DNA from 4 places in the Blautia massiliensis (ex Liu et al. 2021) genome. Region 1 is predicted to be linked to each of the others. Evidence: predicted binding sites of a transcription regulator. Region 1 holds the regulator's gene; each other region holds the start of a gene.
What was found. The regulator Rex, encoded in region 1, represses fermentation and respiration genes when NADH is low (regulators of the CRP and FNR family bind a similar motif). The targets are predictions, from matches to a motif close to ATTGTTAANTANTTAACAAT.
Positions count from the first base shown of each region.

Region 2: a site for Rex is predicted at 3,224-3,243, ahead of pckA (phosphoenolpyruvate carboxykinase (ATP)). Genes of this name have one in related genera too.
Region 3: a site for Rex is predicted at 1,489-1,508, ahead of gap (type I glyceraldehyde-3-phosphate dehydrogenase). Genes of this name have one in related genera too.
Region 4: a site for Rex is predicted at 3,965-3,984, ahead of fucO (lactaldehyde reductase). Genes of this name have one in related genera too.

Region 1 covers NZ_JBQHWA010000013.1:286-8,305, reverse strand. Annotated here, with positions in the region: gene alr (alanine racemase) at 1-406, opposite strand, end outside; gene ACTNDQ_RS06890 (NAD(P)H-hydrate dehydratase) at 403-1,920, opposite strand; gene ACTNDQ_RS06885 (redox-sensing transcriptional repressor Rex) at 1,982-2,629, opposite strand; gene abc-f (ribosomal protection-like ABC-F family protein) at 2,844-4,760, shown strand; gene ACTNDQ_RS06875 (YfhO family protein) at 4,798-7,467, shown strand; gene ACTNDQ_RS06870 (inositol monophosphatase family protein) at 7,398-8,020, opposite strand, start outside.
Region 2 covers NZ_JBQHWA010000001.1:128,771-137,062, forward strand. Annotated here, with positions in the region: partial or broken gene ACTNDQ_RS00595 (IS1182 family transposase) at 1-1,453, shown strand, start outside; gene pckA (phosphoenolpyruvate carboxykinase (ATP)) at 1,458-3,062, opposite strand; partial or broken gene ACTNDQ_RS00605 (threonine/serine ThrE exporter family protein) at 3,414-4,515, shown strand; gene ACTNDQ_RS00610 (DUF4866 domain-containing protein) at 4,611-5,366, opposite strand; gene ACTNDQ_RS00615 (YoaK family protein) at 5,382-6,029, opposite strand; gene ACTNDQ_RS00620 (LysR family transcriptional regulator) at 6,196-7,074, shown strand; gene ACTNDQ_RS00625 (PRD domain-containing protein) at 7,103-7,930, opposite strand; gene ACTNDQ_RS00630 (PTS transporter subunit IIABC) at 8,170-8,292, opposite strand, start outside.
Region 3 covers NZ_JBQHWA010000005.1:7,205-15,496, forward strand. Annotated here, with positions in the region: gene ACTNDQ_RS02675 (phosphoglycerate kinase) at 1-239, opposite strand, end outside; gene gap (type I glyceraldehyde-3-phosphate dehydrogenase) at 427-1,446, opposite strand; gene ACTNDQ_RS02685 (histidinol-phosphatase HisJ family protein) at 1,751-2,569, shown strand; gene ACTNDQ_RS02690 (alpha-amylase family glycosyl hydrolase) at 2,645-4,759, shown strand; gene ACTNDQ_RS02695 (HAD-IC family P-type ATPase) at 4,902-7,460, opposite strand; gene nifU (Fe-S cluster assembly scaffold protein NifU) at 7,550-7,996, opposite strand; gene nifS (cysteine desulfurase NifS) at 8,025-8,292, opposite strand, start outside.
Region 4 covers NZ_JBQHWA010000001.1:26,486-34,777, forward strand. Annotated here, with positions in the region: gene recQ (DNA helicase RecQ) at 1-1,555, opposite strand, end outside; gene ACTNDQ_RS00120 (hypothetical protein) at 1,844-3,154, shown strand; gene ACTNDQ_RS00125 (TetR/AcrR family transcriptional regulator C-terminal domain-containing protein) at 3,290-3,877, shown strand; gene fucO (lactaldehyde reductase) at 4,024-5,169, shown strand; gene ACTNDQ_RS00135 (leucine-rich repeat domain-containing protein) at 5,258-8,089, opposite strand; gene ACTNDQ_RS00140 (cob(I)yrinic acid a,c-diamide adenosyltransferase) at 8,263-8,292, opposite strand, start outside.

The sequences.
Region 1 (8,020 bases):
TCATTCCCGTATCCAGAGCCAGATGAATATGTACATTTTTTCCAATGCGTGCACCTGCTTTTGCATATTCTGCTGCTGTATTAAGATCCGATATGGTGATCCGGATATCATTGGCTGCAAGTTCCTCATAATATTCCTCAAATACAAGGCCAAGGATCAGGACAGGCTTGGTGATCCCTGCATGCCGAAGCTCCAGTGCCTCCTCTGCAGTAGCTGTTGCAAATCCCCAGATATAGTCATAGTCCTGGATCAGACGGGCAATAGCTCTGGCACCATGGCCATAACCGTCTGCCTTGATCACAGCGATGATCTTTGTCCCTTCTTTGACATTTTTATGCATTTCCTCAAAATTGTGGGCAATGGCATCCAGTGATACCAGTGCTTTTACTCTCTCGTATTTTTTCATAATCCCGACTCCTCTTCACCTATAGCTAATGCCTTGGGCAGATATTCTATGATATCTCCTGCCAGCATACTGCGCTTTCCTTTTTCAGCGGCTGCAAGATCACCGCATAGTCCGTGAAGATAAACACCTAACGCGGCCTTTAAAACCATGGGAGGCTGTTCCTCCGTTTTCAGATACATACATAACACTGCTGCCAGGATCCCGGAAAGCACATCTCCGCTTCCTGCAGTTGCCATTCCGGAATTACCGGAAAGATTCAGATACATCTGGCCTTTCTCATCTGCGATCACCGTACATGCATCCTTCAATACGCACACAGAGCCTGTTTCCGCAGCACATTTCAGTGCAGTATCTGCGATCTCATGCTGGATCTCCTGGATCGTTCTGCCACTGAGCCGGCTCATTTCTCCGATATGCGGTGTCAGGACTACATGCTCTCCCAGATACTGATACCACTGTGGATGTGCAGCCAGAAGGTTCAGGCCGTCCGCATCCAGGATCAGCGGCTTTTTCTCCCGGGCAGCCGCCGTGAGAAACCACTGTTCTCTCTCACGGCTGGCCACTGATGTTCCAAGTCCCGGTCCGATCACGATCACATCACACCAGGATAGAAGCTGTTCATTGGATTCCTGATCAAAGCGGCTGCAGACCATAGCCTCCGGAAGGAGTATCTGCAGTGGGATCCTGTTGGCTTCCACAGTCTGGATCTTTACCATTCCCGCACCGGCACGAAGTGCTGCACTGGCGCTTAAATAAGCGGCTCCGCACATTCCCTCACTTCCGGTCACAAAGAGCACTTTTCCGAAGGTACCCTTGTTTCCGCCGGGATCACGTTCCGGAAACAGCTTCAGATCTTTATTTTCCAGACAGGCGGCAGATGCAGTCACAGCTTCCTGCTCATAGATCCCGATATCGGCGGTAACGATCCTTCCTGCATACAGTCTTCCCGGATAAAAGCAAAGACCTCTTTTCCGGTAGGCAAATGTGACAGTCAGATCGGCGCTGAAGGCAATTCCCATTTCCAGGCCAGTATCTCCGTTCACTCCTGACGGGATGTCAACTGCGATCTTTTTGGCCCTCGCACTGTTCATCTCATGGATGATATCAGCATAATGCCCCTCGATCGGACGCGTCAGGCCTACCCCAAACACGGCATCTACTATAGTAGTATATTCACTCCACTGCGGGTTATTCACCTCCGGGACACGATAACCGGAAGCGATCTTATACTGAAGAGCTGTCTCTCTGGTCATTTTATCTTTGTTTCCGACCATATAAAACTCTACCCGGATCCCCTTCAGATGGAACAATCTGGCAACAGCGATACCGTCACCGCCATTATTTCCGCTTCCGCAGACTACCAGGATCCTTTCGTCCTTCTGGAGATACTTTTCTGTTTCCTCTACCACCTTCAGTGCTGCCCGCTCCATCAGAACCTCGGAGGGAACTCCGATCTCACGGATCGTTGTGGAGTCCAGATCCTTCATTTCTTTGCAGGTAACAAGCTTCTTCATTCTGTCTTCTGCCTCCCCTCTGTCATAGAGAAAGCTGCCGTTTCCGGCAGCTTAACAATTCTTAATTATCCACATGTTCCTGCCTGTATTTGCTGAGATTATAAGACAGTGTCATCAGACTCTCGGAAAGATGAACGTTCTCTACGATCACATCATCCGGTGTCTCAAGATCGAGATGTGCAAAATTCCAGATTGCCTTGATCCCGTTCTCCACCAGGATATCTGCCATTTCCTTGGCTTTATTCTTGGGAAGTGTCAGAATCGCGATCTCCACGTTATTCTCTCTCAGGAAAAACGGAAGCTCACTGAGCATCTGGATCTCAAGTCCACGGACTGCGATGCCCTCAAGCACAGGATTTACGTCAAAGATACCAACCAGCCTGAAGCCACGCTTCTCAAAATCCACATAATTGGCAAGTGCCTGTCCCAGATTACCGGCACCCAGAATGATCATCGGATGAACGGTATCCAGTCCCAGGATCTTACCGATCTCTGTATAAAGATAATGTACATTATAGCCATACCCCTGCTGCCCAAAACCGCCGAAATTATTAAGATCCTGACGGATCTGAGAAGCTGTGGTATGCATCTTCTTACTTAACTCATTGGAAGAAATACGTTCTACATTGTCTTCCATCAGCTCTCCTAAGTAGCGGTAATAGCGTGGCAGACGCTTAATCACCGCTTTCGAGATTTGTTTTGTCTCCACGATAGTTTTCCTCCTTACCTTACACTAGGTTAATTATAACGAATTGACATTTTCCTGTCAATTAAAGTTGTCTATTCTGTACAAATTTCCTTATAATTTTTCTAATAATTGATTTTTTCTTTGAAATCCTGGCGGTTTCCGTTATAATAGGTGGAGGATTTTCCCTGTTTTATGACCAGACAGAGACAATTCTTTATACAGGAGGACAGTTTTTATGATTTTATCATGTCAAAATATATGCAAAGCCTTTGGCGAAAAAGTAATTTTAAATGACGCATCCTTCCATATTGAAGACCGGGAAAAAGCGGCCCTTATCGGATGCAACGGTGCAGGAAAAACAACCCTTCTTCGGATCATCATGCAGGAAATTTCCGCTGATTCCGGCAATGTTGTTCTTGCACGTGACAAAAATATCGGCTATCTGGCCCAGTATCAGGACATTCACGGGCACCATACGATTTATGAAGAACTTCTTACCACCAAGCAGCACATCATTGATATGGAACGCCGCATCCGTAATCTGGAGCAGGAAATGAACCATGTACAGGGCGAGGACCTGAACCGTCTGATGGAGACTTACACCCGTCTTACCCATCAGTTTGAACTGGAAAACGGTTATGCCTACAAAAGTGAACTGACCGGTGTTTTAAAGGGTCTTGGTTTTACAGAAGAGGATTTTGATAAACAGATCGAGACTCTTTCCGGAGGACAGAAAACCCGTGTTGCCCTTGGCAAGATGCTTCTCTCCAAACCGGATATCCTGCTTCTGGATGAGCCTACCAACCACCTGGATATGGAAAGTATCTCATGGCTGGAAACCTATCTTCTGAATTATCCGGGAGCTGTATTTATTGTCTCCCATGACCGTTATTTTCTTGATAAAGTTGTCACAAAGGTAGTGGAGATTGAGGCCGGACAGACCCGTGTCTACAGTGGAAACTACTCTGCCTATGCCCTTAAAAAAGCCCAGCTACGCGATGCCCAGTACAAGGCATACTTAAATCAGCAGCGGGACATCAAACATCAGGAAACTGTCATTGCCAAACTGAAATCCTTTAACAGAGAGAAATCCATCAAACGTGCCGAAAGCCGTGAGAAAATGCTGGATCGTGTACAGCGTATCGAAAAGCCTCTGGAAATTCAGGATCGTATGCGGATTTCCCTGGAACCCCGTGTATTAAGCGGAAACGATGTCCTTCATGTGGAGGAACTCTCCAAAGCATTTCCGGGACAGACTCTGTTCTCCGATATTTCTTTTGATATCAAACGTGGCGAACGTGTGGCACTGATCGGAAACAACGGAACCGGCAAAACTACCATGCTAAAGATCATCAACGGTCTTCTCGAAGCAGATGCCGGAAAATTTTCTCTTGGTTCCAAGGTACAGATCGGTTATTATGATCAGGAACATCATGTTCTTCATATGGATAAAACTATTTTCCAGGAAATTTCCGATACATATCCGACTCTTACAGAGACCGAAATCCGAAATATGCTTGCAGCATTTCTCTTTACCGGAGACGATGTATTTAAAGAAATTTCTGCACTTTCTGGTGGAGAAAGAGGCCGTGTTTCCCTCGCCAAGCTGATGCTTTCCGAAGCCAACTTCCTGATTCTGGATGAGCCTACCAACCATCTGGATATCGCTTCCAAGGAAATCCTTGAGGAAGCACTGGTAAGTTACACCGGTACAGTTCTTTATGTCTCCCATGACCGTTATTTCATCAATCAGACCGCAACCAGGATCATGGAGCTCACCAATCAGGCCGTAGTCAATTACATTGGCGATTATGATTACTATCTGGAGAAAAAAGAAGAACTGACCAGTGCCTATGCTCCGGGAATTGATTCTCCCGAGGCCCCTCAGGAAGAAAAAACTGTTTCCGAAAACAAACTTTCCTGGCAGCAGATGAAAGAAGAACAGGCGAAGAAACGAAAACGGGAAGCAGAGCTGAAAAAAGTGGAAGCCCGCATTGAGGAACTGGAAACAAGAGATAAGGAAATTGACAATACCATGGTTCTCCCGGATGTCTGCACCAACGTAGCGGAATGTACCAAATTAAGCCGTGAAAAAGCTGCCATTTCGGAAGAACTGGAAGAACTTTATGAAAAATGGGAAGAGCTGGCCTGACGGCCAGCTCTGTTATCATCACCCGGAGGAGGAACCTGTGAAAAAGAAACACCTTTATTTTTCTGCATTTGGTCTTACTTTTGCAGTTTTACTGATTTTATTTATCACCTGTGGCTACGCCCCTTTTGGCAACAAATCACTGGCTGTGGATGATGCCAGCATTCAGTATCTGGATTTTTATGCTTATTTCAAGGATGTTCTGGCGCAGAAAAACAGCATTTTTTATACATTTGGAAAAACACTGGGAGGTACCAATATCGCTGTTTTCAGCTATTATCTTTCCTCCCCGTTTATGCTTCTGAGTGTCTTTTTTCCAAAAGAAAATCTCCATTCATTTTTTGACATCCTGGTACTGCTGAAAGTATCTCTGGCTTCCATGACCTTCAGTATTTTTCTTGTGAACCGCTTCCGGAAATATCTGACAGAAAACACGGAATCTGCAAGAACTTTTTTTGTTGTCCTTTTATCCTGCTGTTACGGTCTCTGCCAGTATACCATTGTCCAGAGCAGTAATATCATGTGGATTGACGGTGTCTATCTTCTTCCGCTGATTCTTTTGGGGGTCTACCAGATCATACACGGATCATCCATCTGGAAGCTTTCTGTCTGGGTGGCATTGTCGATTCTTTTTAACTGGTACAGTGGTGGTATCAACTGTGTATTTTCCGCCCTGTGGTTTCTTTTTGAACTTGCCTTATATTTTCTGGGATCATCCAGAAAACACAGCCATGTTCCACGAAATGCCCTGGTCATGATATTCCGTTATGGCCTCTCCATGTTTCTGGGCCTTATGTGCAGCGCGGTTCTGTTTTTGCCCACTGTACTTGCCATGGGAAATTCCAACCGTGGTTCTCTGGACCTCGCGGCATTGAAGGATTTTTCTTTCGTCGGACAGCTTCCCACCATTCTGGAAAGTTACCACCTGGGCGCGCACAGTACTCCAAACAGTACTTCTCTGTTCTGTGGGACTCTGGTAATCCTGGCGGTTATTGCCCTTTTTCTTTCTTCTACGCTATCTGCACAGAAAAAAAGTCTGCTGGCCTGTTTTCTTGCTGTCATAGCACTGATTTTTTACTGGAAACCTTTTTATATGGTATTTTCATTGTTCAAAACTGTGGAAAGTTACTGGTGCAGATATTCCTATGTGGGAATTGCCGCTCTGATCTTTCTGGCTGCCTGTTTTTATCTGATTTACCTGGATGGCCATACCGCAGTTCTTCTTTCCAGAGGATGGATTATTTTTTCGGTTCTTCTGTTTTTTCTGGATAATATTCACCCCGGTGAACATACATCCAAAATCTATTTGACCGTTTTTTACGCTGCAGTTACCTTGATTTCTGTGAAACTTTTTATGTACAGCCGGAATTTTAAATCATGGAAAAAAGCAGTTATCACTCTGCTTTGTACAGGAATCATCCTTTCAGAACTGGCAGTTAACGCCAGCTTTCTGATGAATGATTACCATGCAGACGAAAACAGCCAGTACACCGCTTATTCTCAGGGTTCCCAGAAACAGATCGGAGAAATCAAGGAATCGGACAGTTCCATTTACCGGATTTCACAGACTTCCACAAAGATTCAGTACACTGACGGTGCAACTGCAAATTATAACGAAGCTCTGGCTTATAATTACCGTTCCATTTCCGGTTATACTTCCTCCCCGGACGATACACAGAGAGAATTTCTGGAACGTATCGGTTATCGCGAAAACGGTCTGAATATGAACATTACCAACTCTCCTGTCATTGCTGCAGATGCTCTGCTGGGAGTAAAATATACCTTGTCTGCCTATCCCGTTAACGGACTGACAAAACTGGATTCTATAGAGGCGGAAAACGGAAAGTTCGTATACTGTAACCCGTCTGCACTGCCGATGGCCTTTCTTTATCATGACAATTCGGAATCCATACAGACTCCGCAGACCGATGACCCGTTTGTATACCAGAATTATCTGTACAGCATTCTGTGCGGACATCCGGTTTCTCTGTATCGGCCGTTATCCTATACCTGCTCTTCCAAAGAAGATTCCGGCACTGACCAGGTATACACCCTTTCTGTTCCGGAGGGAAATTACGCATTATATGGAAACATACCCTGGGATTCTCCTATGGAAAATGCCTCTTTAAATGTAAATGACTCCTATATCAGCCGTTATTCCTGGTGGCTCAGTCCCTCAGCTTTTTATATTCCAACAGTTTCCGAAGCCACTTATGCAAAAGTTTCCATCCATTCAGATAATGGATATTTCATCCGGGATGGGGGCGAACAGTTTTATGCGCTGGATCTAGATGCCCTTGCCGCTGTTTCCAAGGAGATTTCAGGCAGAGCTGTGGAAGAGTTCCAGCTGGAAAACGGGCATGTTTCCGTTTCCTGTACTGCTGCTGATTCCAGCTCCCTGCTTTATCTCTCCATCCCTTATGACAAAGGCTGGAAAATATACAGAAACGGCCAGCAGATTACTGCCGGCCTTCTGGATGACTGCATGTATTCTATTCCTCTGACAGAAGGGAAAAACCAGATCGAGCTTCGTTACATCTGCCCGGGAATCCGCGCCGGAATTCTTCTCTCTGTTTCCGGAATCCTGCTCACGCTGCTGATCTCCCTTCTTGAACACAAAATCGGTTACAAAAAAATAAATTATAATTCTTTCAGAAGAATTTCCGCAAACTGCGGCGCACAGGCGAGGATGTCCTCATTTTTCAGATAGGACGGTTCCTCGCCTTTCCAGTTCTTCACAATACCGCCTGCTTCACGAAGAATAATGGTTCCCGCAGAATAATCCCAGGGTTTCAGGTCACGTTCAATATATCCATGCTCCCTTCCGCAGGCAACATAACACATATCGAGTTCTGCAGATCCGGTACGCCGGAAATCCGCACATTTCATAAAGATGTGATAAAAAATCGGAAAGAGATTTTTTGCTTCTTCTTTTGTGTAAGGAGTGGAGCCATAGGAAATTACCGCATCCCCAAAATCTTCAATATCGGATACATGGATTCTCTTTCCATTGAGATAAGCGCCCTCTCCCTTGGCTCCGTGGAACAGTTCATCGGAAAACGGATTGTATACAATACCGAAAACAATCTCACCGTTTTCATAAAGTCCCAATGCAACTGCGCTCATATGAAAATCCAGAATAAGATTTGTAGTACCGTCAATAGGATCCAGAATCCAGTAAGTTTTTTCTCTGGAAAGTCCCAGGTTTTCTTTTTCTTCCGCGATCAGGGAAATCTCCGGAAATGCTTTTCCAAGTTCCTCTT
Region 2 (8,292 bases), on a different contig from region 1:
GGACTTTTATATATGAGCTTGTAGAAGAAAAATACTGCCCTGATAACGGAAGGCCCAGTATGGACCCTGTCATGCTGATTAAGATTCCCTTCATTCAATATCTTTATGGAATCAAAAGTATGAGGCAGACCATCAAAGAGATAGAAGTAAACGTTGCTTACAGATGGTTCCTCGGATTAGACATGCTGGACCCTGTCCCTCATTTTTCAACCTTTGGGAAAAACTACACCCGCCGTTTTAAGGACACAGATCTTTTTGAGCAGATCTTTGCGAAAATATTAGAAGACTGCATGAAATTTAAACTGGTGGACACCGATCAGATCTTTGTGGATTCTACTCATGTGAAAGCATGTGCAAACAACAAAAAAATGCGAAAAAGAGTTGCACATGAACAGGCCCTTTGGTATGAAGAAAAATTACAGAAGGAAATATCCAGGGATCGTGAAGCGCACGGGAAAAAACCTTTAAAGGAAAAAGACAGAAATGATCCCCCATCCGGCGGCGGGAGCGATAATAATACAAAGGAAGAAGAAATTACAGAAGGGATTAAAACGCAGAAATGCAGTACCAGTGATCCGGAAAGCGGCTGGTTCCGTAAAGGCGAGCATAAACATGTTTTCGCCTATGCAGTGGAAACAGCTTGTGATAAACACGGCTGGATCCTGGGATACAGCATTCATCCGGGGAATGAACATGACAGCCGGACATTCAAAACACTTTATGACAAGATAAAGATCTATTCACCGGCTATGATCATTGCAGATGCCGGTTACCGTACACCAGCAATCGCCCATGAATTGTTAGAAGATGGTATCGAGCCTCTGTTCCCATACAAGAGGCCAATGACAAAGGAAGGGTTTTTCCGAAAATATGAGTATGCATATGATGAGTACTATGACTGCTACATATGTCCGGAAAACCATATATTATCCTATCAAACGACAAACAGAGAGGGGTATAGGGAATACGTAAGCTGCGGAGAAATATGTGCCAGTTGCCCCAATCTTCATAGATGTACGGAAAGTAAAGAACACATAAAAGTGGTTACCCGCCATGTGTGGGAAGAATATATGGAGAAAGCGGAGGATATCAGGCATACACTTGGCACTAAACAGATATATGACCTAAGAAAGGAAACAATCGAGAGGATTTTCGGAACAGCCAAGGAACAACATGGATTTCGTTATACACAATACATAGGGAGAGCCCGGATGGAAATGAAAGCGGGGCTTACTTTTGCATGTATGAACCTGAAAAAACTGGCCAGGATACTGGACAAAAGGGAAGAAAGAATATCGACTATCCATAATATTGAGCGGTTATTAAAGGAAAAGACATTTTTAAAAAAAAGTGGTGCTGGAGATTATCTCCAGCACCAACTTTGTCTACAGTCTGCCGGGAGCGGATAAATCCGCTCCCGGTTAAGTCTACGATCTGTATTCAGTTGGAATGACTGATTATGCCTGCGGGCCGGCTGCAACGAGTGCTTTACCAGCTGCATTTCCTTCATATTTAGCAAAGTTCTTAACAAATCTTGTAGCAAGATCTTTAGCCTTTGTCTCCCACTCTGCAGCATCTGCATATGTGTCACGTGGGTCAAGGATTGCAGGATCTACACCCGGAAGCTCTGTCGGAACCTCGAAGTTGAAGAATGGGATCTTCTTTGTCGGAGCTTTAAGGATAGATCCGTCAAGGATAGCATCGATGATACCACGAGTATCTTTGATGGAGATACGTTTTCCAGTTCCATTCCATCCTGTGTTAACGAGGTATGCTTTCGCACCGCTCTTCTCCATTCTCTTAACGAGCTCCTCAGCATATTTTGTCGGATGAAGCTCAAGGAATGCCTGTCCGAAGCATGCGGAGAATGTAGGAGTAGGCTCTGTGATTCCACGCTCTGTACCAGCAAGCTTAGCTGTGAATCCGGAAAGGAAGTAGTACTGTGTCTGCTCCGGTGTCAGGATAGATACTGGAGGAAGTACGCCGAATGCATCTGCGGACAGGAAGATAACCTCTTTCGCTGCCGGTGCAGAAGATACAGGGCGAACAATGTTCTCGATGTGGTTGATCGGATAGGAAACACGTGTGTTCTCTGTTACGCTCTTGTCAGCGAAGTCGATCTTGCCCTCAGCATCAAGTGTTACGTTCTCAAGAAGAGCGTTTCTCTTGATCGCATTGTAGATGTCCGGCTCAGACTCTTTGTCAAGGTTGATAACCTTAGCATAGCATCCACCCTCGAAGTTGAATACTCCGTTGTCATCCCAGCCATGCTCGTCATCACCGATCAGAAGACGCTTAGGATCTGTGGAAAGTGTTGTCTTACCTGTTCCGGAAAGACCGAAGAAGATTGCTGTGTTCTCTCCGTTAAGGTCTGTGTTTGCAGAGCAGTGCATAGCAGCGATGCCCTTCAGCGGCAGATAGTAGTTCATCATGGAGAACATACCTTTCTTCATCTCTCCGCCGTACCATGTATTGACGATAACCTGCTCACGGCTTGTAATGTTGAACATTACAGCTGTCTCAGAGTTCAGTCCTAATTCTTTATAGTTCTCAACTTTAGCCTTGGATGCATTGTAAACAACGAAATCCGGTTCAAAGTTCTCAAGCTCCTCAGCTGTCGGCTGAATGAACATGTTTGTTACGAAATGTGCCTGCCATGCAACCTCAACAATGAAACGGATAGCCATACGTGTGTCTTTGTTAGCTCCGCAGAATGCATCTACTACGAAAAGTTTCTTGTTGGAGAGCTCTTTCTTTGCGATGTCCTTTACTGCTTCCCATGTTTCCTGAGTTGCCGGATGGTTATCGTTCTTGTACTCATCGGATGTCCACCAAACTGTGTCTTTGGAGTTCTCATCCATAACGATATATTTGTCTTTAGGAGAACGTCCTGTGTAGATACCTGTCATTACATTGACAGCACCAAGCTCGCTGACCTGACCCTTCTCAAATCCCTCAAGCTCCGGTTTGGTCTCTTCCTCAAATAATGTCTCGTAGGAAGGATTGTACACGATCTCAGTTGTTCCGGTAATACCATACTTTGTTAAATCGATTTTTGCCATCTTAACATTTACCTCTCTTCTTTAATAGTAATTATGATAGCCACCTACTGCTGCAGGTTTTTGTCATCCTGCCATAGGAATTGGTCATTCCAACATCCCTATCCACAATTATACATAAATTGTACGTAAAAGCAACCAAAAAAATTCATTTTCCGCAAAAAAATGATAAATCTTTAACAGTGACGTTTTGGTACTGTCAGATTTTACTCCATCTATGCTTGACTTTTTCAGAATAATGGCTACAATATATCTGATTATAGTTATTATATATATTTATAATAATAACTATATAATTTTAATATATAGAAAGAAGTGATTTCCGTGTCAGATATTCCGGTTAAACGTAATCATATGAAAATCCCCTGGCACAACTATGTAAGCGCCAGGAACAGCCAGCCCATCACCGAAGCTTCTCTTTCCGAAAAAGCTTCCCTGATCGGCCGTACAGGCATGATACTTCTCTCCTGTGGGACCGGTGCCTGGCGGGTACGGAGTTCCATGAATACATTGTCAGAAGCACTTGGCATCACCTGCTCCGCAGATATCGGACTGATGTCTATAAGCTACACCTGCTTTGACGGTGAGAGCAGTTTTTCCCATGCACTTAGTCTGGCTACCACCGGCGTAAATACTTCCAGGCTGAACAGGCTGGAACATTTTGTCAGTGATTTTCCTGCGGAGGGTATCCATATGAGCGGTGAACACTGCACAGTCAGTTAGATGAGATCGAGCGGATCCACGGGCTTTATTCCCCTGCAGCCCTGGGACTGGCTTCTGCACTGGCCTGTGGTGCATTTACTTTTCTTCTGGGCGGTGGCCCGCTGGAAATGATCCTGGCTTTTGCAGGCGCAGGCATCGGAAACGCCATTCGCTGCAAGCTTGGCAAGCATCATTTTACTCTGTTTATGTGCATTGCAGTTTCTGTTTCCTCCGCCTGTCTTGTATATGCAGGCTTCCTGAAGCTGGCAGAGCTTCTGTTCCACATTTCCGTCCAGCATGAGGCCGGATACATCTGTTCCATGCTGTTTATCATTCCGGGCTTTCCGTTTATCACAAGCGGGATCGACCTTGCCAAGCTGGATATGCGTTCCGGTCTGGAACGACTGGCCTACGCCATTATTGTTGTAATGGTGGCTGCTGTCTCTGCCTGGCTGATGGCACTGCTTCTTCATCTGAAGCCTGTGGATTTCCTGCCTCTGGAGCTTTCGGCATCTCAGAGAATCCTGTTCCGGCTTCTGGCAAGCTTCTGCGGGGTATTCGGCTTTTCGGTCATGTTCAACAGCCCTGTCCGTCTAGCCGCAGCTGCCGCCTTCATCGGCGCACTGTCCAACACTTTACGTCTGGAGTTTCCGCCTCCTGGTTTGCAGCTGCGATCCTGATCATCGTTTCTCTTCCCCTGGGCCTTATTTTCGCCAGGATCCTTACGGACAAAATGTTCCGCTACTGCACCTGATGGGCATACAAAAAGGACTGCTTTCTGTAACTTCCGGTCATCAGCTATCCTTCTGATAACCGGAGCAATACAAAAGCAGTCCTTTTTTGTACATTCTATTTCATTACGATCTCATCAGCGATCCCGATCATTTTTTCCAGGCGGTCCGCAAATTTATGGATGGGGAGAAAAACGCCCAGTCCGTCATAACGTTTGCCACCATCCTCCACAGAATCCTGCCCATAATACACAAAAGCTCTTGGAAGCTTCTTCTGAATTACCATCATGATATCCCATACAGCCGCATAGGCCTGTGCCTCCGTTTCCTTTTCCCTTACGCTGTCCGGAAGCTCATACACCAGCAGCACACCGATATGTTCGCCCATTTTGTACTCTTCTACTTCCATGGTATCTTCATCATAGGCATGGCGCTTCCGGTAGCCATACGCCAGATACATCTTTACGCCCTGCTTCTCCCTGTATATCCTGCGGAACCGGTCGTAATCCCTGTCACTTACATGGATTCCCTTTTCCCGCAGAAAATTTCCTTTTTCATCTGTGAGAAATACCGGATTCTCCTGTCCATCTGCATTGAACCTGAACGGTGCCAGAAAAGAATTTCGCAGAAGATCAAACATACTGTTCTGGCAGATCGCCATAAGGAGAGCAGTCAGATCACGGTTTTTATATGCGTCCAGCAATGCATAGGCGAATTTTTCCGGAGGAAGATATCCGCATTCTATGTCTGTATCCGCATCCATGGATTCATAGAAGGTCTCCGTCAGCCGTCTGCACGCCTCCGGATCCTTCAGGATCTTTTCAAATAAAAGCTCCGCCTTTTCCTCTCTTGGGAATAATGTACTGTTTTCCACAATTCCTCACCCTTTCTAATCTCTATGTTTACTGGAAAACATCAGAATAAAGCTGATCAGAAGCAAAACATCCGATACCCAGATTGCCGGGATCCCCAGCCTCATGGACAGATTTCCTCCGCCACCGGCTCCAATGGCAAAAAAGAAAATTATCCCGAAATAATAAAGAGCCTGCTTCAGCTGTTCCGGACGTTTTTCACGACAATACACGGACAACGCCGCCGTGCCGCTTCGTAAATTTCCGATGCACATAGTGCTTGCATAGGAATAACCGCCCACCTTCCGGAAGGTCTGTACCTGCATGGCGCAGGAAAAGGATACCAGTGCGGTTGCCAGCATATCCAATTCTCCCGGCATAAATCCCACCACAAAAAGGATCAGGATCTCGATCAGCAGGATCATCTGCCTCCAGTGAAGTTTTTTTGCATATTTAAAGGTATTCTGGATTCGCTCCGCCGCTACAACACCAATGGCAAAGGCTAAAACAGGAAACAGATACCTTAAACCGTCTCCCCACTGTCCTGTCATAAAATTATGGCTCATCAGAACCACGTTGCCTGTCTGGGCGTTGGAAAACACCTCATCTCTTGTAAAGTATGTGCAGGCATCCTGAAATCCGCCGGACATTGCCAGAAATACACTTGTGATAAAAGCTTCTGACATCTGCCGGTCCGCATTTTGCAGCTTTCCGCCTCCTGAAACCACTCTAAATCACTCCTGTCATTGATTTTTTTCCTCGGGTGTATTATAGTTTGCTCAGAAGCAAATGTAAAAAGTATTATTAATATCGTAAACATATTAAAATCATATCACAGGATGGAGACAATACATGATCACTTACGACTACTACCGGATCTTTTATTATGTAGCCCAGTATAAGAGCTTTACCAAGGCAGCAAGAGCTCTTCACAACAACCAGCCAAATATCACCCGCTGTATGAACAACCTGGAGCAGGAGCTGAAATGTACGCTCTTTCTCCGCTCCAACAAGGGAATCGCACTTACACCGGAAGGCCGCCAGCTTTATGAACACGTTGCCCTGGCTTTTGAGCAGCTGTCCATCGGCGAGGAGGAGATCCGCCAGAACGGAGAGCTGGAGCATGGTCTGGTTTCCATCGGCGCCAGCGAAAATGCCCTGCGTCTGATCCTTCTGGAAAAGCTGGAGCTGTTCCGCGAGCAATATCCCCATGTTCGCCTGCGCCTCTTTAACCATTCTACTCCTCAGGCAGTACAGGCACTGAAAAATTATGCGGTGGATTTCGCTATTGTCACCACTCCGATCTCCATCCGCAAGCCTTTACAGAAAAAAAGTCTCCTGCGTTACCGGGAGATCCTTGTATGCGGAAGCAAATATAAGGATCTGACCACTGCCCCTATCAGCATCCATGAGCTTCAGGATCTGCCCTTTGTAGGTCTTGCGGAAGGGACCAGCACCAGAGAAATGTATATGAATTACTTTATGGAAAACCGTGTTTCTTTTCATCCTGACATCGAGGCAGCAACTACAGACCAGGTCCTTCCCATGATCGTCCACAATCTGGGAATCGGCTTTTACCCCGAGCCCCTTGCCCGGGAAGTGATCAATGACGGGAAGATTTTTGCCCTTCAGCTTAAGGAGACGCTCCCTCAGAGAGAGGTCTGCTTAGTCACAAACAGCAGTACTGCCATGAGTACTGCTGTCAAAAAAGCTATTGAATTTATTGTGTAAATCCCTGAGGCGGATCAGCCATTTACATTTATTGTTCCACTGTCCGCTCAATATGCATGGCAAGATAACCGATCTCGATAGGGTCCAGCTTTTTCCCAAGGCTTTTGCCCAGGCTCTCGCAGACATCCTCTGCGATCCTGTAGGATTCCGGATATTTTTCTTCTATATATCCATTCATATCCAGCTTCAGTGTCTCCCCTGTGGAGACACGGGCTACCATATATTTGATATGGTTCATCATACGATTGTAGGACAGGGAGATCACATCGATCTTTCTTCCTGTGGCCATCTCGATCATGGCGATGCATTCCCGTACCGTTCTTGCTGTCTGCATGGCAACAGACACCTTTTCATCTCCAAGTGCTGAGTGAATATGAAGTGCCACATATCCCACCTCATGCTCGTCGATCTCAATATCCATCCGCTCCTTCAGGATCTTCTTCAACACCTCCGCCACCTTGAATTCGCTGTAAAAAAGCACCTTGATATCATCAGTCAGAGGATTGCTGATCTGCTCATGATTCCGGATACGTCCCACTGCAAAGGAAATATGATCGGCAAGGGGAAACAGGATCCTTCTGTCTATGGTATCCCCAAAGGTCTTCTCAGCTTCTCTCAATATCTCATCTGCGATCTCCAGAAATTCCGGTGCTACGCTCTTTGCCAGTTCTTTTGCTGAGCCGCGTTCTGTCTCCTGAGCCAGCCTGTAAATAGTACAGTCTGCCGGAGCCTCAAAACGCTGGCTGACCTTCTTTCCAAATCCCACACCTTTTCCCAGAAGTACATATTCCTGGTTTTCTTCCATATTTATGGCAATGATGCCGTTATTGTTCAATACCTTGCTCACTCTGTACATCTTTTTCCCCACCATTTTTATATGTCCTGCTGCTTTTCCACATTCCACCACTGTCTGCCCCGGATTTTCAGTCGACATTTTTATCTGCAGCTGTTGATTTTCTTTATCGTAACAGAATCTTTCTTTTGTGTAAAGCCCTTCTGACAGACAGTTATTTTCTTTGCCACAGGAAAAGCGCGCCCGGGCATTAGGCGCGCTTTTCACAAAACCAATCTTCTATATTATTGCTGAAAAATTTCCTATTCTTCCACAGTCTCTACTGCGAACAGCGGCTCTCCTGCCTTGATCTCTCCATTGGCAAGAAGGCGTACTCTCTGATCATCCTCGATCTCTGTGCAAAGGATCGGCGAACATAAGGACGG
Region 3 (8,292 bases), on a different contig from region 1:
CGAACAGCTACAGGTGCAAGAGAAAGCTCCGGTTTCGGCTCTCCCTTCGGTTTTCCGAGGTGGGAGCAGAGGATAACCTTTCCGCCGTCTGCGATCAGTTTCTTGATTGTAGGAAGAGCAGCTACAAGACGATTCTCGTCTGTGATCTTTCCATCCTGAAGCGGAACGTTAAAGTCACATCTTACAAGTACTCTCTGTCCTTTTACATTGATATCGTCAACACTTTTTTTGTTCAGCATTTCTATATCTCCTTAACTTTTATTTCTGCCGGAAGCAGATCAATAAGGGCGAGCGGTATTGTTGTCCGCTCTGTCAACAGTCATTTCCTCAGATATTCTTTTGTTTGATCTTTTGGAAAAAAAGGGCCCGGTCCTCTTCAGACCGGACCCTTTCTGAGTCTATTCTTCTACACTCGTTCGCTGAAAATTAAGCGTTCAGAAGGCTTCCGAAATGCTTGATTGTACGAACCATCTGGCTTGTGTAGGAGTTCTCGTTGTCATACCAGGAAACTACCTGAACCTCTGTTGTGCCATTCTCAAGTGGAAGTACCATTGTCTGAGTAGCATCGAAGAGGGAACCAAATCTCATACCAACGATATCGCTGGATACGATCTCATCCTCGTTGTATCCGAAGGACTCGTTAGAAGCTGCTTTCATAGCTGCGTTGATCTGCTCTTTTGTAACATTTCCTTCGACTACTGCTGTAAGGATTGTTGTAGAACCTGTTGGGGTAGGAACACGCTGTGCAGAACCGATAAGTTTGCCGTTAAGCTCTGGGATAACAAGTCCGATAGCTTTAGCAGCACCTGTGCTGTTCGGAACGATATTAACTGCAGCTGCACGGGATCTTCTCAGATCGCCTTTTCTCTGCGGTCCGTCAAGTGTCATCTGATCGCCTGTGTAAGCGTGGATTGTGCACATGATACCGGATTTGATCGGTGCAAGATCGTTAAGAGCCTTAGCCATTGGTGCAAGGCAGTTTGTTGTACAGGAAGCTGCGGAGATGATCTTGTCCTCGTTTGTAAGACCCTGATGGTTTACGTTGTAAACGATTGTCTTAAGGTCGTTTCCAGCCGGAGCGGAAATAACTACGTGCTTAGCACCTGCATCGATATGAGCCTGAGCTTTGTCTTTAGATGTGTAGAAACCTGTGCACTCAAGAACTACGTCTACACCGATCTCTCCCCATGGAAGCTCTGCAGCGTTAGCCTTAGCATAGATTTTGATCTCTTTTCCGTCTACTGTGATGGAATCCTCTCCTGCTTTAACTGTATCAGCAAGAGCATATCTTCCCTGTGTAGAATCATATTTTAATAAGTGAGCAAGCATTTTAGGAGATGTAAGGTCATTGATTGCTACAACCTCGAATCCCTCTGCTCCAAACATCTGACGGAATGCAAGACGACCGATACGTCCAAAACCATTAATTGCAACTTTTACTGCCATGATAAATTCCTCCTATGAATTGAATGGTGATTAAATCGTTCCTTTGTTAAAGAAACATCAACCTGTTTCATATTGTACCTAATTCCAAACAAAAATTCAAGAGCTATTTATAAAAAAGAACATTAAAATAAATATTAAGAAAATTTCTGAAAAATGTGCTATAATTCTCTGATAGAAAGTTCTGTCCTGCTGATTCCCAAAACGGATATCTATATTCCCGCTGGGAGTTTGACTTTCCCGGATTCATAACAGGCAGATACGATCATTGTCACAGAATATAAAAGCTTGAATATGGAGGTACAAAATGGACCAGAAAATTTTATGGGACTGCCATATGCACTCCTCTTTTTCCGCAGATTCCGATACACCGATGGAAGAAATGATCCAGACTGCCGCAGACCAGGGTCTCACGGGAATCTGTTTTACTGAACATTTTGATCCGGATTATCCCGATACTCCGGAAAATCTTGATTTTTCCCTGAACATCCCTGCATACCGCCAGAAACTTGAGAGTCTTGCGGATGCTTTTAAAGACCAGATCCAGGTTAACTTCGGGATCGAGCTTGGACTTCAGCCTCAGCTTGCAGAATCTTTTTCCGATCTTCTGAAAGAAGTTCCCTTTGATTTCGTTATTGGTTCCTCCCATGTGGTGCACGGATACGATCCTTATTATCCTTCTTATTTTGAGGGCCGTAAGGAATCCGCATGCTACATGGAATATTTTGAATCCATCCTGGAAAATATCGCTGCTTTTGACGAGATGGATGTGTACGGACATATCGACTATGTAGTACGTTATGGTCCAAATCAGAACCGTCAGTATTCTTATGGAAGATATAAGGAGATCCTGGACGAGATCCTACGGACATTGATCCGCAAAAATGTGGGAATCGAGCTGAACACAGGCGGTTATCACTACGGGCTTGGTGAACCGAATCCATGTGTCAATATTATCCGACGTTACCGTGAGCTTGGCGGTGAGATCATCACCATCGGTGCAGATGCCCATACTCCGGATAAGATCGGCTATGCTTTTGACAAGTCGGCTGATGTTCTCCGTGAATGTGGTTTTTCCTATTATGCTGTATTTAAAAACCGCCGTCCTGTTTTTCATAAGCTGTAGCTCTGTTTCTCTCTCCGGTGAGAGAGTTTACATTTTTATACCGAAAATATCATTTTATCTAAGGAGGAACTCTATATGTCAACAAAAAGACTCCAGAAAAAGAAAGCTGCCATGCAGGCAAAAAAAGAAAAGCAGCTGAAAAAAAATACCTCTGCTGCCGGCACCAGTTCCAGTGCTGCCAAATCTGTTGAAAATGCTAAAGCCGAAGTGAAAAAACTTGAAACCGTAAAGAAGGAAACGCTTAAAGTCGAAACTTCCAAAACTGAACCGATCAAAGTCGAGACTTCCAAGACCGAGCCGATCAAGGTTGAGACTTCCAAGACCGAACCGATCAAGGTTGAGACCTCAAAGACCGAGCCGATCAAGGTTGAGACTTCCAAGACCGAACCGATCAAGGTCGAGACTTCCAAGACCGAACCGATCAAGGTCGAGACTTCCAAGACCGAACCGATCAAGGTCGAGACTTCCAAGACCGAGCCGATCAAGGTTGAGACCTCAAAGACTGAACCGGCGAAAGTTACTACTTCCAAGACCGAGCCTCTGAAAGTCGAAACTTCCAAGGAGGACACAGCTTACGATGCCCTCTACGAGAAACGTCTGAAATACTACTACAATGATCTGAAATGGCTCTACTGTGAGCTGTTCCGCAATCATCCGGAAGTTGCCGGCACATTCTCAAGCCTCACAAAAAAGATGAAAGAAATCTACCGTGAGCGTTCTCTTTTCATGAAGGAAGCCGACCAGAACTGCGCTGCAGATCCTGACTGGTTCCGTAAGACTACTTTCACCGGAATGGCTGTAAATCCTGCTGACTTCGCAGATACTCTTTCCGGGCTGTCCGATAAGCTGGACTATATCAGCGAATGTAACGCAGACACTCTGTACCTGACAGATCTTTTCCAGGCAACCTCCAATTGCTCCCTTCGCATTATCCCGGAGATCGGAACCTCCGAAGATCTGTACACACTTGCAGCTAACTGTAGGAAAGCAGGTATCCGCCTGGCTCTTGAGATCCCGTTAAGTCTTTCTGTGGATGACCCACAGTCCGGTGCGCCATGTGTGCTCCAGACTCCGGCTTATTTCAATGCAATGCTTCTTCAGATCCTGGAGCTTGCAAATGAAGGTGCTTCTATATTCAGCCTTGGTGTCCTTCCGATGATGCCGGAAGAAAATCTCTGGAAGCTTCACTCTCTGCTGCGTATGACCCGAATGGTGTGTGAGATCGTATGCCCCGGAATTCTTCTCCTTGGCGAAACAGACCGCCCACCTGCAGAGGCTGCTGCATTTGGCGGAACTTCCGATATGCCGGAACTTCACATTGTAAACAGCACCCAGCTGATGTCCGATCTCTGGCATACCGTTGCCACAAAGGACACTGCCCTTCTCCGACGGGGAATCGACAGAGCTGCAGACCTTCCGCAGGCACCGGTATTCCAGAATTACCTCCGTAACCGCAACACGGTACGCTGGAATCTGGACTATGATTTCCTGAAAGGAAGCTTTATCACAGAAGGGCCTCACAGAGATTATCTGAATGAATTCCTGGCAGGTATTTTCCCTGATTCCTTTGCCCGGGGTGATATTTATGTGAATCCGGAAACCGAGGAATCGGAGCTCTGCGGAACAACCGCATCTCTTGCAGGAATCGAGCGTTTTGATTATGAAGGAAATATGGAGGGTGTCAGCCGGGGAATCCGCTATGACGTAGCACTTCATGCATTGCTTCTTTCCCTCCCCGGAATTCCGGTACTTCGAAGCGGTGACGAGGTCGGACAGCTGAATGACTACACCTATAAAGCCGACATTTCCAAAGCAGCTGATCCCCGCTGGCTCCACAACGGACGTTTCAACTGGGCACTTGCCCGGAACAGAGCCGATACCGAAACGATCCAGGGACGCATTTTCAACAGCCTTGAGCAGCTGGAATCCATCCGTGCCAGCCATCCGGTATTTGCACCTGAAGTTTCTGCACATACACTGGAAACCTGGGAAAAAGCTCTCCTTGCCCTGGTAAGAGAAACTTCTGAAGAAAAGCTGATCTGCATCTACAACTTCAGCGACCAGGATAAGGTAGCCTGGATCAACGAACAGGACGGTACCTACACAGATCTTCTCACAGGAGTTCAGAGAGACGCACAGGCTGTAGAGATCCCGGCCTTCGGATTTATCTGGCTTATGCACACAAAATAATAGCTTTGTCAGGCGGATATCCACAATCTGCATTCTCTACACAGCTCTGCACCGGATAACTGGATAACTGCTTCACAGTTTATTTGCAAAAAAGGACACTGCCATTTTCAACGGGCAGTGTCCTTTTTTATTTCTCATATTATTATTTTCTCAGTTTATCAATAAATGCAGCAAATTTCCCCTGTTCCCCACTATCCAGCGAACGACTGTAAATATTTCTGAGCCAGGCCGTGATCACATCGATCAGGATCGGAGAAAATGTCATCAGAAGGAACACCAGAATGATCATTCCGAATTCCAGCGATCCCAGTGTCAGAAGATTCTGCAGAACCACCGCCGCACCGAAAAAGATCACCTGCATACTGTAAATGATCACCTTTCGATACTTATTCAGAGGTGCGTAAACTGTCTTAAGTGCCGCCATATAATTCCATCCTGTTACAAGCACACAGGCTGTATTCAGCATAGCATTGGAATGGTATACATTCTGGCATACCAGCATCACACTGAACACACAGCCCGTGATGGTCACAGCAGCCGGAAATGCATTCATAAATACATGACGCAAAAATGTATGGTCAATCTTCTCATAATTATTCTCCTGTGCCAGAAGGAATGTAGGAATACCAACAGCACAGGCACTGATCAGAGACATCTGGATCGGCTCAAAGGGATAAGAATCCCCGAAGAAGATCGTGATCAGTGACAGCAACACGGAAAAAATCGTTTTGATCAGAAACATAGATGCCGCAGTACGGATATTATTTACAACCCGGCGTCCCTGATTCACAATTTCCGGCATTGCTGCAAAATTAGAATCCAGCAATACCACATTTGCAATATTCTTGGCCGCATCACTGCCCTCAGCCATGGCAATACTGCAGTCCGCCTCTTTAAGCGCCAGAACATCATTGACACCATCACCGGTCATGGCAACCGTATGCTTCTGAATCTGTAAAGACTTCACCATTGCCTGCTTCTGCTGAGGTGTTACACGCCCGAACACACTATATTCTGCAACTGCCTCGTCCATCTGTTCCTGGGTTGTGATGGTTGTTGCATCGATATAATGCTCAGCATTTTTAAGACCGGCACGTCTGGCAATGGCAGAAACCGTCACCGGATCATCACCGGAGATCACTTTCAGATCAACACCCTGACTTTCGAAATATGCCAGCGTATCCGGTGCCTCTGCACGGATCACATCTGTAATAAGCAAAAGTCCGACAGGTTCCAGTCCCTCCGGAAGCTCCGCTCCCTCACTCACATTTACACTATGGGCAAGAACCAGCACACGAAGACCTTCCTCTGCAAATCTGCCACAATACTCCATCAGCTCCGGGTTCCCTTCCGGAAAAAGAAACTGCGCTGCCCCCATCAGATAAGTACCTGTATCTGTAAATGCAGCTCCGCTGTACTTCCTGTCAGAAGAAAACGGGATCACATGATCCAGCTCCATATCCTGAGATACTTTAAATCTTGCCCTGAGTGCATCGGCAGTGGCATTCTGATCCTTCAGCACAGAAAGCAGATTTCCCATGATATGCTCGATCTCCCAGGTCTTCTCCGGATCTTCCTGACTATGTTTCTCCGGGTCAGCTTCTGACTTTTCCTGTAATACGAGATTCGCACTTCCATCCTCCTTTGCGATCGCATCTGTTGCTGAAACTGCAGAAGTCGCAGAACTCTCAGTTCCATTGCTGTTACCTTCGCCGGATTCAGGATCTTTTCCGGATATTTTCTCTGAAATCTCATCATACACCGGCGGATAGCTCTCCACCGCCTCCACACACATGGTACCCTCTGTGATAGTTCCTGTCTTATCCAGGCAGAGCGTATCCACGCGTGCAAGAGTTTCTATACAGTACAGCTCCTGCACCAGCGTCTTCTTCTGGGCCAGCTTCAGCGCACCCAGAGTCAGTGCCACACTGGTAAGAAGGACCAGTCCCTCCGGAATCATTCCCAGGACCGCTGCAACCATATTGACAACAGAATCCCGGATATTGTCTCCCACAAAATAATACTGTTTATAAAAAAGCAGCGCACCCATTGGTACGATAATGATACTGATCACCTTCAGAATGGCATTCAGGGAATTTCTAAGCTCTGAATTATGGCGTTTGAATTCCTTGGCCTCGCTGGTGATCCTTGACGCATAGTTGTCACTTCCCACATGGATGGTCTGGCAGCAGGCCTGTCCCGCCGTCACAAAGCTTCCGGAAAAAAGCTCATCTCCCGGATTCTTCGGAAGATTGTCTGCCTCACCGGTAAGCAGGGATTCATTGACCTCAAGACTTCCCTCCAGGATCTTCGCATCTGCCGGAACCTGTTCTCCGGCCTTCAGGAATATCAGATCATCGACAACCAGCTTCTCTGTAGAAATTTTCCATTTTTTTCCTTCACGCAGAACAACCGTCTTGGATTCTGTCAGGATGGCCAGCTTGTCAATCGTCTTCTTAGCACGGACCTCCTGAATGATCCCGATCACGGTATTAATAAAAATGATTCCTACAAACATGGAGTTTTTGTAGGAACCAACCAGCAGTACGAGAACCAGCAGCACCAGGTTCAGAAAATTGAAGAATGTCAACGTATTCTCCAGAATGATCTGCTTATATGTCCTGGTGTTGGGGTTTTCGTTATTATTTACCTGGCCCTGCGCAATTCTTTCCTGAACTTCTTCGTTCGTAAGTCCTGTCATGCTTCTTACTTACCTGTCCTTTCAATGGCTTACGGTTCTGTTCAACTGAAGCTTGCTCATGCCCCGGTTATGATCGTAAATAAAATGGATCAATACTCCTCTTCTGTATCCTCTTCACCCTCGTGGATATCAGACTTCGGTTTGGAAAGACCCTCGATCTTAATGTGATGTTTCTCTGCATAATCCCAGAGAGCTGCATGAATTGCTTCCTCAGCAAGCAGGGAACAGTGGATCTTTACCGGCGGAAGTCCGTCCAGAGCCTCCATAACGGCCTTGTTGGTTACTTCCATAGCTTCCTCAATGGTCTTGCCCATTACAAGTTCTGTTGCCATGCTGCTTGTTGCAACTGCTGCACCGCATCCAAATGTTTTAAATTTGCAGTCTTTGATAATATGAGTTTCGTCATCGATATCAAGGAATATTCTCATAATATCACCGCATTTTGCATTTCCTACAGTACCCACGCCACTTGCGTTCTCGATCTCACCGACATTACGTGGATGCTGAAAATGATCCATTACTTTTTCACTATACATTATTTTTTCCTCCTGGCAAGTATTTTTATTATTTTTTCTGCTTTTTAATAAAATCTTCATATAATGGAGACATGCTTCTTAAATTTGCAGTAATATCTTTCAGCTTATCTACTACAAAATCAACATCCTCCATTGTCGTCTCCTCGCTTAAGGTCATACGGAGAGATCCGTGTGCGATCTCATGAGGAAGACCGATAGCTAACAGAACGTGTGACGGATCCAGAGAACCGGATGTACATGCGGAACCGCTGGATGCACAGATTCCGAAATTATCAAGCATCAGAAGAAGTGACTCT
Region 4 (8,292 bases), on a different contig from region 1:
TCGTCTCCAGCTCTTTTGACATTTTCATTGTGAGGATATGCGCCTCCTCCAGAAGTGACCTGGAAGCGGCGGTCAGCTTCACAATCGTATATCCGTCATCCGTCAGATGAAGATATTCCTTCAGTACCAGATAATTAAAGATCTGCCGCAGCCGGTGTGCAGGAATCTTTGCACAGACTCCATATTCCGGATTTCCATCCATCTCATACTGCCGGATCTTCGCCGTAGATGCACCACGCAGAGTATCCAGAATCACGGTCACCCCATATCTCTGACCACTGCTTTCCACGCACCGGATCATTGCCCTGGCCTCCCGGCTCACATCCTGCTCTTCAAACTCGGTCTGGCAGTTCAGGCAGTTTCCGCAGTAGCTTTTTCCGTATTCCCCAAAATATTTCAGGATGTACTCACGCAGACAATCATGGGTAAAGCAGTAAAAGGTCATCTGCTTCAGCCTCTCCTGATCACGCTCCCGGACAAGGCGCCAGGCTGCCGCTTCCATTTCCTGGTTATCCTGTCCTCTCTCGATAAGATACTGATTGGTAACCACATCCTTCCCGCTGTAAAGCAGGATACATTCCGCAGGATCGCCGTCACGGCCCGCACGGCCTGCTTCCTGATAATAGCCTTCCATGTTCTTCGGCATATTATAATGAATGACATAGCGCACATCGGACTTGTCGATCCCCATTCCAAATGCATTGGTGGCTACCATCACACGACAGCGGTCATAGATAAAATCATCCTGATTGTTCCGGCGTTCCTCATCGGAAAGTCCTGCATGGTATCTGGTAGCCGTGATGCCGTCACGGATCAGCTTTCCACAGACCTCCTCCACCAGCTTTCTGGTGAGACAGTAGATGATCCCACTGTCGTCCGGATGCTCCAGTATGTAATCGTGTACTTCCTTATATTTATCTTTCGGTGTTTTCACTGCAAAATAAAGGTTTTCCCGGTCAAATCCTGTGGTTGTGCAAAAGGGGGCCTGAAGCCCCAGAAGTCTTGCAATATCCTCCCTGACCTCCTTCGTGGCTGTAGCTGTAAATGCACCGATCACCGGTCTTTTTGGAAGCTGTGCCACAAACTCTGCGATCTTCAGATAGCTTGGCCGAAAATCCTGTCCCCACTGTGATACACAATGCGACTCATCCACTGCGATCATGGAAATATCCGCACTCAGCGCAAAATCCAGAAACGCCTCTGTGGTAAGCCTCTCCGGTGCTACATAGATGATCGGATATCGTCCTGCCTTTGCGTAGCGCAAGGCTGTGAAATACTGTCCCTGTGTCAGAGAACTGTTGAGGTATGCTGCTGAGATACCGGCCTGGTTCAGGCTCCTCACCTGGTCCTTCATAAGAGAGATCAGCGGTGATATTACCAGTGTGATCCCTTTCATCATCAGTGCCGGTACCTGATAGCAGATGGATTTTCCTGCTCCGGTTGGCATTACAGCCAGAACATCTTTTCCTGCAAGAAGCGCGTCGATCACCGCTTCCTGCCCTTCTCTGAATGTATCATACCCGAAATGGGTCTTTAAAAGTTCCTGTTTCGTCATAAATCGACATGATCCTTTCTGTTACATTCCCACCGGAACTGTAACGCTTCTCTTTTTCATTGTCGAATCGCTGCTGTTTTCTGAACATTTTATTTTAACATATTTACAGATAAATTGCCAATTGATACAAAAAAATCACAAAGTACTTCCTACCTGCTTTCATGCTATAATGATATAAGAGAAAGAGTCTGTTCATACTGTCCCGTAGCAGCGGACCATGAATTCATGGAGTACCCGGTCCTCTGTTCCGTAACAGCCGGAATGCTCATAAAAAAAGGAGGGTTTGTTATGTGTAAAAGAAAAATAAAAACCATCGAAACAATTTTTTTCCTGATTCTTTTTTCCTTTATTGTACTCCTGCTTCCCCAGGATGCCCACGCCAGAGTCCGCGTCGTGACCAAAGGAACCACTTCCACCATCCGTGATACCGACGGTGTGATCGAGGATGAGTTTTCAGACATTAATTTCCCGATCAACATCAAAAATGCAAACTGTCAAAAACGGATCTATGCCGTGACAGTCCGTGTAAGCTTTTATTCACCCAAGGGAGTCATCCCAAAAAGCACCACATTTTCTATCGATGGAATCAATGTGGTTAAGCTGAGCACTTCAAATTATACACCGCTGGCATACAAGGAGACTTTTTTCACCTACGATGACAACCTGGAGGATGGCTACCTGGAATTCGATTTCGGCAATAAAGAATGTCCGGTACCGGTAGACTGTGACTATGAGGTCACCATCAAACAGGCAGTTCCGGAAATTTTTATCACCAACAACAATTATCTGAACCAGAGCATCCGAACCGGAAAAACCACTTCCATCGGAATTGAGATTTCTGATCCTTACGTAAAAACCATCAGCAAATCAAAATTCAAGGTTACTTCTTCCAACAGCTCTGTTCTCAAGGTACAGAGCATCACTCAGGATTCCAAAAAACGCAGCCGTTTCACAGTTACCCTGAAGGGCATGAAAGCCGGATCCGCAAAGATCACTTTATCCTACCCAAAGGCCACAGCCTGTAAGCTGACCGGAAAAGTAACCTCTCCTTCAAAAACCGTAGCAACCTTCCGTGCTTCCAAAACTACACTCAAGGTTGGCTCCAAGGTCAGCATGCGCTCCCTTATCAATCTAAAGGGCGGTACCAATCTGACCATCAAAAATGCAAAATCCAGCAATCCTTCTGTACTTACCATTTCCGGAAACTATCTTGTCCCAAAGAAAAAAGGGTCAGCCACAGTTACCGCAAACTTAAACGGTGTCAATCGTAAGATCACTATTACCGTATCCGCACCGGCCGCCAAACCTACCGTCAAAAATCTGAAGATCAGTGTTGCCGGTATCAAGTATGGCCCCAATGACATGAAGACCTATTATACCTTAAAATTCACCAATACTTCTGCGAAAACCATCACCACCGCAAAAGTACAGATCACCACAGGTTCCGGTATCTATGACCAGATGTACTGGACCAAGAATCTGACACTGAACCTGAAGCCCGGAAAAACCATGACAAAGACCTATTTCATCCAGAACATGGTCCAGGCACCGGAGAAAAGCGATATTTCCATTAAGTGCCTGAAGCTTAGCTGGAAATAAAACATTTCTCATTTTTCTGTTTATTTTTATCAATTGACAAATACTCGATTCCCATTTAACATAAATTTATCAGACCTGGCAGATGGCTTCTTATCCATTTGCCAGGTTTCACATCAAATAAACGAGGAATCTGAAATGGCTGAAAAAAATACTCAGGAATTACTGACAAAAAGTGATAAGACCAAATACCGTCTGGCAAAATCCATGAAAGAATGTATGCAGTCTTCTTCTGTGGAAAACATCACTGTCAAACAGATTGCAGAAAACTGCGGACTTACCAGGCAGACCTTTTATCGGAATTTTCTGGATAAATATGATCTGATCAACTGGTATTTCGATAAGCTTCTTGCAAAATCTTTTGAACACATGGGACAGGGAAAAAACGTTTACGATGCTCTGGTCAAAAAATTCACCTACATTGAGGAAGAACGTACATTTTTTTCTGTTGCTTTTCGATATGATGAACAGAATTCTCTGCGCCAGCATGATTTTAAGCTGATTCTTGACTTTTATGAGAACCTGATTTGTGAAAAAGCGGACAAACTTCCATCCCAAAATACCCACTATCTTCTGGAAATGTACTGCTACAGTTCCATCTACATGACAGTCCAGTGGGTTACGGGCAAAATTGTGTGTAAACCGGAAGGATTAGCCTCAATTCTGGTTGATGCAATGCCTGAAAAGCTCAAAAAGCTCTTCTTAGAATTGGAAATTCTCAACTAAAACATAATAATTTTTTTGGTAAATATTTCTAAAGTTACAGAAAACGTTACACTCAACCGATTCTGTAACTTTCTTTTTCGCTCTGAAATTGTTAATATAATATCAAAGATATGGCGTGTACAACGCAGAAAGGGATGTAAAGAATTATGTCAAACAGAATTAACTTAAACGGAACTTCTTATCATGGCGCAGGCGCAATTGCCGAGATCGCAAACGAAGCAAAAGCTCACGGATTTAAAAAAGCATTTGTGTGTTCCGACCCGGATCTGATCAAATTCAACGTAACAAGCAAAGTAACTGACATCCTTGATAAAAACGGCCTGGAATATGAAATTTACTCGGATATCAAAGCCAATCCTACCATCCAGAATGTACAGCATGGCGTAGAAACCTTCAAAAAATCCGGTGCTGATTATATCATCGCGATCGGTGGTGGTTCTTCCATGGATACTTCCAAGGCAATTGGAATCATCATTGCGAACCCGGAATTTGAAGATGTGAGAAGCCTCGAAGGTACTGCTCCGACCAAAAAGCCTTGTGTTCCGATCATCGCTGTTCCGACAACTGCCGGTACTGCTGCCGAAGTTACTATCAACTACGTTATCACAGATGTTGAGAAAAAACGTAAATTCGTATGTGTTGACCCACATGATATGCCGATCATCGCAGTTGTTGATCCTGATATGATGTCCTCCATGCCAAAAGGACTGACCGCTTCCACAGGTATGGATGCTCTTACTCATGCAATCGAAGGCTACACAACAAAAGCTGCCTGGGAAATGACAGATATGTTCCATCTGAAAGCAATCGAGCTAATCTCCAAATCACTTCGCGGCGCTGTTGAAAACACTAAAGAAGGCCGTGAGGGAATGGCTCTCGGACAGTATATCGCAGGTATGGGATTCTCCAATGTAGGTCTTGGTATTGCTCATTCCATGGCGCATACTCTGGGCGCTGTTTATGATACCCCGCATGGCGTTGCATGCGCTATGATGCTTCCGATCGTTATGGAATATAACCAGGAATGCACAGGAGAAAAATATCGTGAGATCGCACGTGCAATGGGTGTTAAAGATGTAGACTCCATGACACAGGAAGAATACAGAAAAGCTGCTATCGATGCAGTTAAAAAACTTTCTGTTGATGTTGGAATCCCGACAAAACTGGATGCTATCAAAGAAGAAGATCTTCAGTTCCTGGCAGAGTCCGCATATGCAGATGCATGCGCACCTGGAAACCCGAAAGATGCAAGTGTGGAAGATCTCAAAGCTCTGTTCAGAAAGATTATGTAATTGAAACGCAAATATATCATTGATATTGCTCATCTATACAGTAGGCAGGTCCCAAGGACCTGCCTACTGTATATGTTCCTATTTGCTTTTAATTTGTAACTCTGATATTTTTCCCTGCACCTTTTGCCCGAAGGATCTTTTTATAAAGACTGTTCTTCTGCTTTGGTACTTTTACCGTGCAGTTGAATTTGATTCCTTTAAATGCACTATTTCCTGTACGATTCATGGAAAGACTTTTTGTACTGATTTCCATGTTGCTCAAAGCTTTACAATTCAGAAATGCTTTCGCCCCGATCGTTGTGATATTTGCTCCCATTTTCACTGACCTTAGTCTGGCAGCTCCGGCAAATGCAGAAGTACCTATGGATGTGATCCTGTAAGTAACGCCTCCGATTTTAACTGTTGCTCCGATATTCAATGTCGTACGTGCAGTTTTGTCTGTGACTCCGTTTACACTCACTGTCCCTTTTCCATTTGTTGCTGCTCCTGTCACTTTATATTTCACTTTATTTACTGTAATTAACGCATTTTTTGCCAGTGTGATCTTAAATGTTTTTGTAACCGTTCCACTGTATTTTCCTTTGCCCTTGATTATGACCTGTGCAGTTCCAATGTTTCGATTCTTCTTATAAGTTACTGTATAATCCACATCTTTCTTCAACGCTGTATTTCCAGCTTTTACTACAGGAACCGGTGTTCTGGCACTGCCGTTATAGGAGACACTGCCCGCGCTAAGATAAACATTGGGACCGCTAAGTTTTCCACCGAGACTGTTAAACTGAATTCCTTCTGTCTTTTTTGCATACTCTTCTGCAGCTGTACTGACATATCCGTATAACTGAAATTTTTCCTTCGGGAAATATGGCACTGCTGATATATAATAAACACCCGGCCGGGTTTTGTCCGCAACTTTCGTAAGTTTCATGCCAAGTGCATGAATACCAATCCGCTTTACTCCTGACGGAACTGTGATCTTCTTTAATTTCGGACAGTCTCCAAATGCCCTCTCCGCAATTTCTGTAACTGAATCACCTATTTCCACTTTTTCCAGATTTTTACATCCTTCAAAAACCTCTGCCCCAATCTTACCACTTTTTACAGTTACCTGTTTCAGATTCGAAAGCTGTGCGTGCCACAGGCATCTTCCGTCCTCACCCAGAAATGGTACTGTCAACTTCTCAATACCACTGTCATCAATAAACAGACTGGAAAGCGTTTTTACACTGTCTGGGATTACCAGTTCTTTTAACGCTGGAGTCTCTTTAAATGCGCCTGTGCCAACGGATGTAATACCATCACTCAATATCACAGAGGAAAGATTGCTGCAGTTTGAAAAACAATACTGTGGAATAGCAATTTTTCCTGAAATTTTCGCACTTTCGAGGTCTTCGATCCCGGAGAAAGCATTACTTAAAAGTTTCAACTGACTGTCACCTTCTACAACTACGTGCTTTATGCTTCCGTTCAAATTGTCAACTTCACAGACCCCTGGTCCGACTTTAAGTGTATCCAGATTATCAAACCAGCCTTTCACTTTTCCCGCCTGAATCTCAACTGTCTTCAGATTTTTACAGTCGTCTGCCATTCCTCCATCAAATACAGTTTCCGCTCCGGTTACCGTTACTTTTTCAAGTGATGGTAAATTCCACAGGATATCACTTCCAATTTCTTTCAACTTCGGTGGAAACACTATTTCTTTCAGACTGTCACATCCGATAAAGCCGCCCTGCCCTATAGATGTCACATTATCCATTTTTATGGAAGTCAGGTTTTTGCAGTAACTAAGTACCCCTTCACTTAACGTTTCTACCTGATTCAGATCAATGTCCGAAATCCCGGTTTCCGAAAATGCCCAGGAACCAATGCTTTTAATGTTATCCGGAATCTCTATGGTTGTGAGCGAAATGCACCCTGAAAAAGTCGTCATTCCTATAGTATCGTAACTGCCATTTTCCAGCGTTACTTCTTTCAGATTTTTACAGTCTGAAAATCCATGATAGCCAAGGTCTTTAACATCCGGCCCAATATAAACTTTTTCCAGACCATCTAAGTCTCCAAACACAACTCCTGTAGGATTTCTGTAAAGGGAACCTCCATAAATCTGTATTTCTTTCAAAGAAGCATCATTACTGAACAGATTATTTCTGTATTCTCCATCTTTACACCTGAAGATTGCCTTCTGTACATCAGTATCTGCAAATGCACTTTCTTCAATAAGTTTAACATTTTCCGGGAAAACAACTTCTCCTGTGAGACTGGAACATTTCTCAAAAGCACTGCTTCCGATACTCTCCAGATTACTTCCGAATTTTATTCCCAGCAGTCTCTCGCAGTTATAAAACGCCTCCATCCCTATGGAAGTAACATTTTCCATTCCTTCTATTTCTTTCATCCTGCATCCGTTAAATGCAAATGCTTCTATGGTTCTTACATTCTTTCCAAGGATCACCTTATCTACGTAGGCATGCTCAAAAGCTGACATACCGATCGTGGTGACATCATCCGGAACAACAACTGTCCCTTTTACCATTCCGCCATAATTATAGCTTTTCAGAACTCCATCCTCAATTGTGAATTCCGCCTCATCCGAACTGTTTCCTTCTATTGCTTCTTCTGTTCCATCCACAAATCGTTTTTCCGTTTCCTGTACTGCCAGATCCGTGTCTTTCTCCACCACTTCCGGATCTTCCATCTGTAATCCTTCCTCTGCCGGTTCAAGCGCTCCTTCTTCCGTTGCCGGCACCTCTTCTGAATCCAGACTTTCTCCATCTGTAAAATCGGTTTCACTTGACATCTCCTGTTCACAGGATTCAACCGAAATATTTTCCGCAGCATATACCACGTTTTTGCAATTTCCAATATTCCCGGCTGCCAAAATCATACTCACCAATCCTGATAAAATAATTATTTTCTTCTTCATACCTCTCACTCCTCCCTTGATGAGTTCGCTATGTTTTCTGTCATTTTAATTTTATCTCACAAAAAATCAAAATACAATTGTCCTTTTTGACGTAAAAAAGACCGATTATGGATTTTCCATAACCGATCTTCTCATTTGTGAAATGCATAGATCAATATTTTATAATCTTACTTTTACAGTACATCCTTCAGTACCTGAAGTCC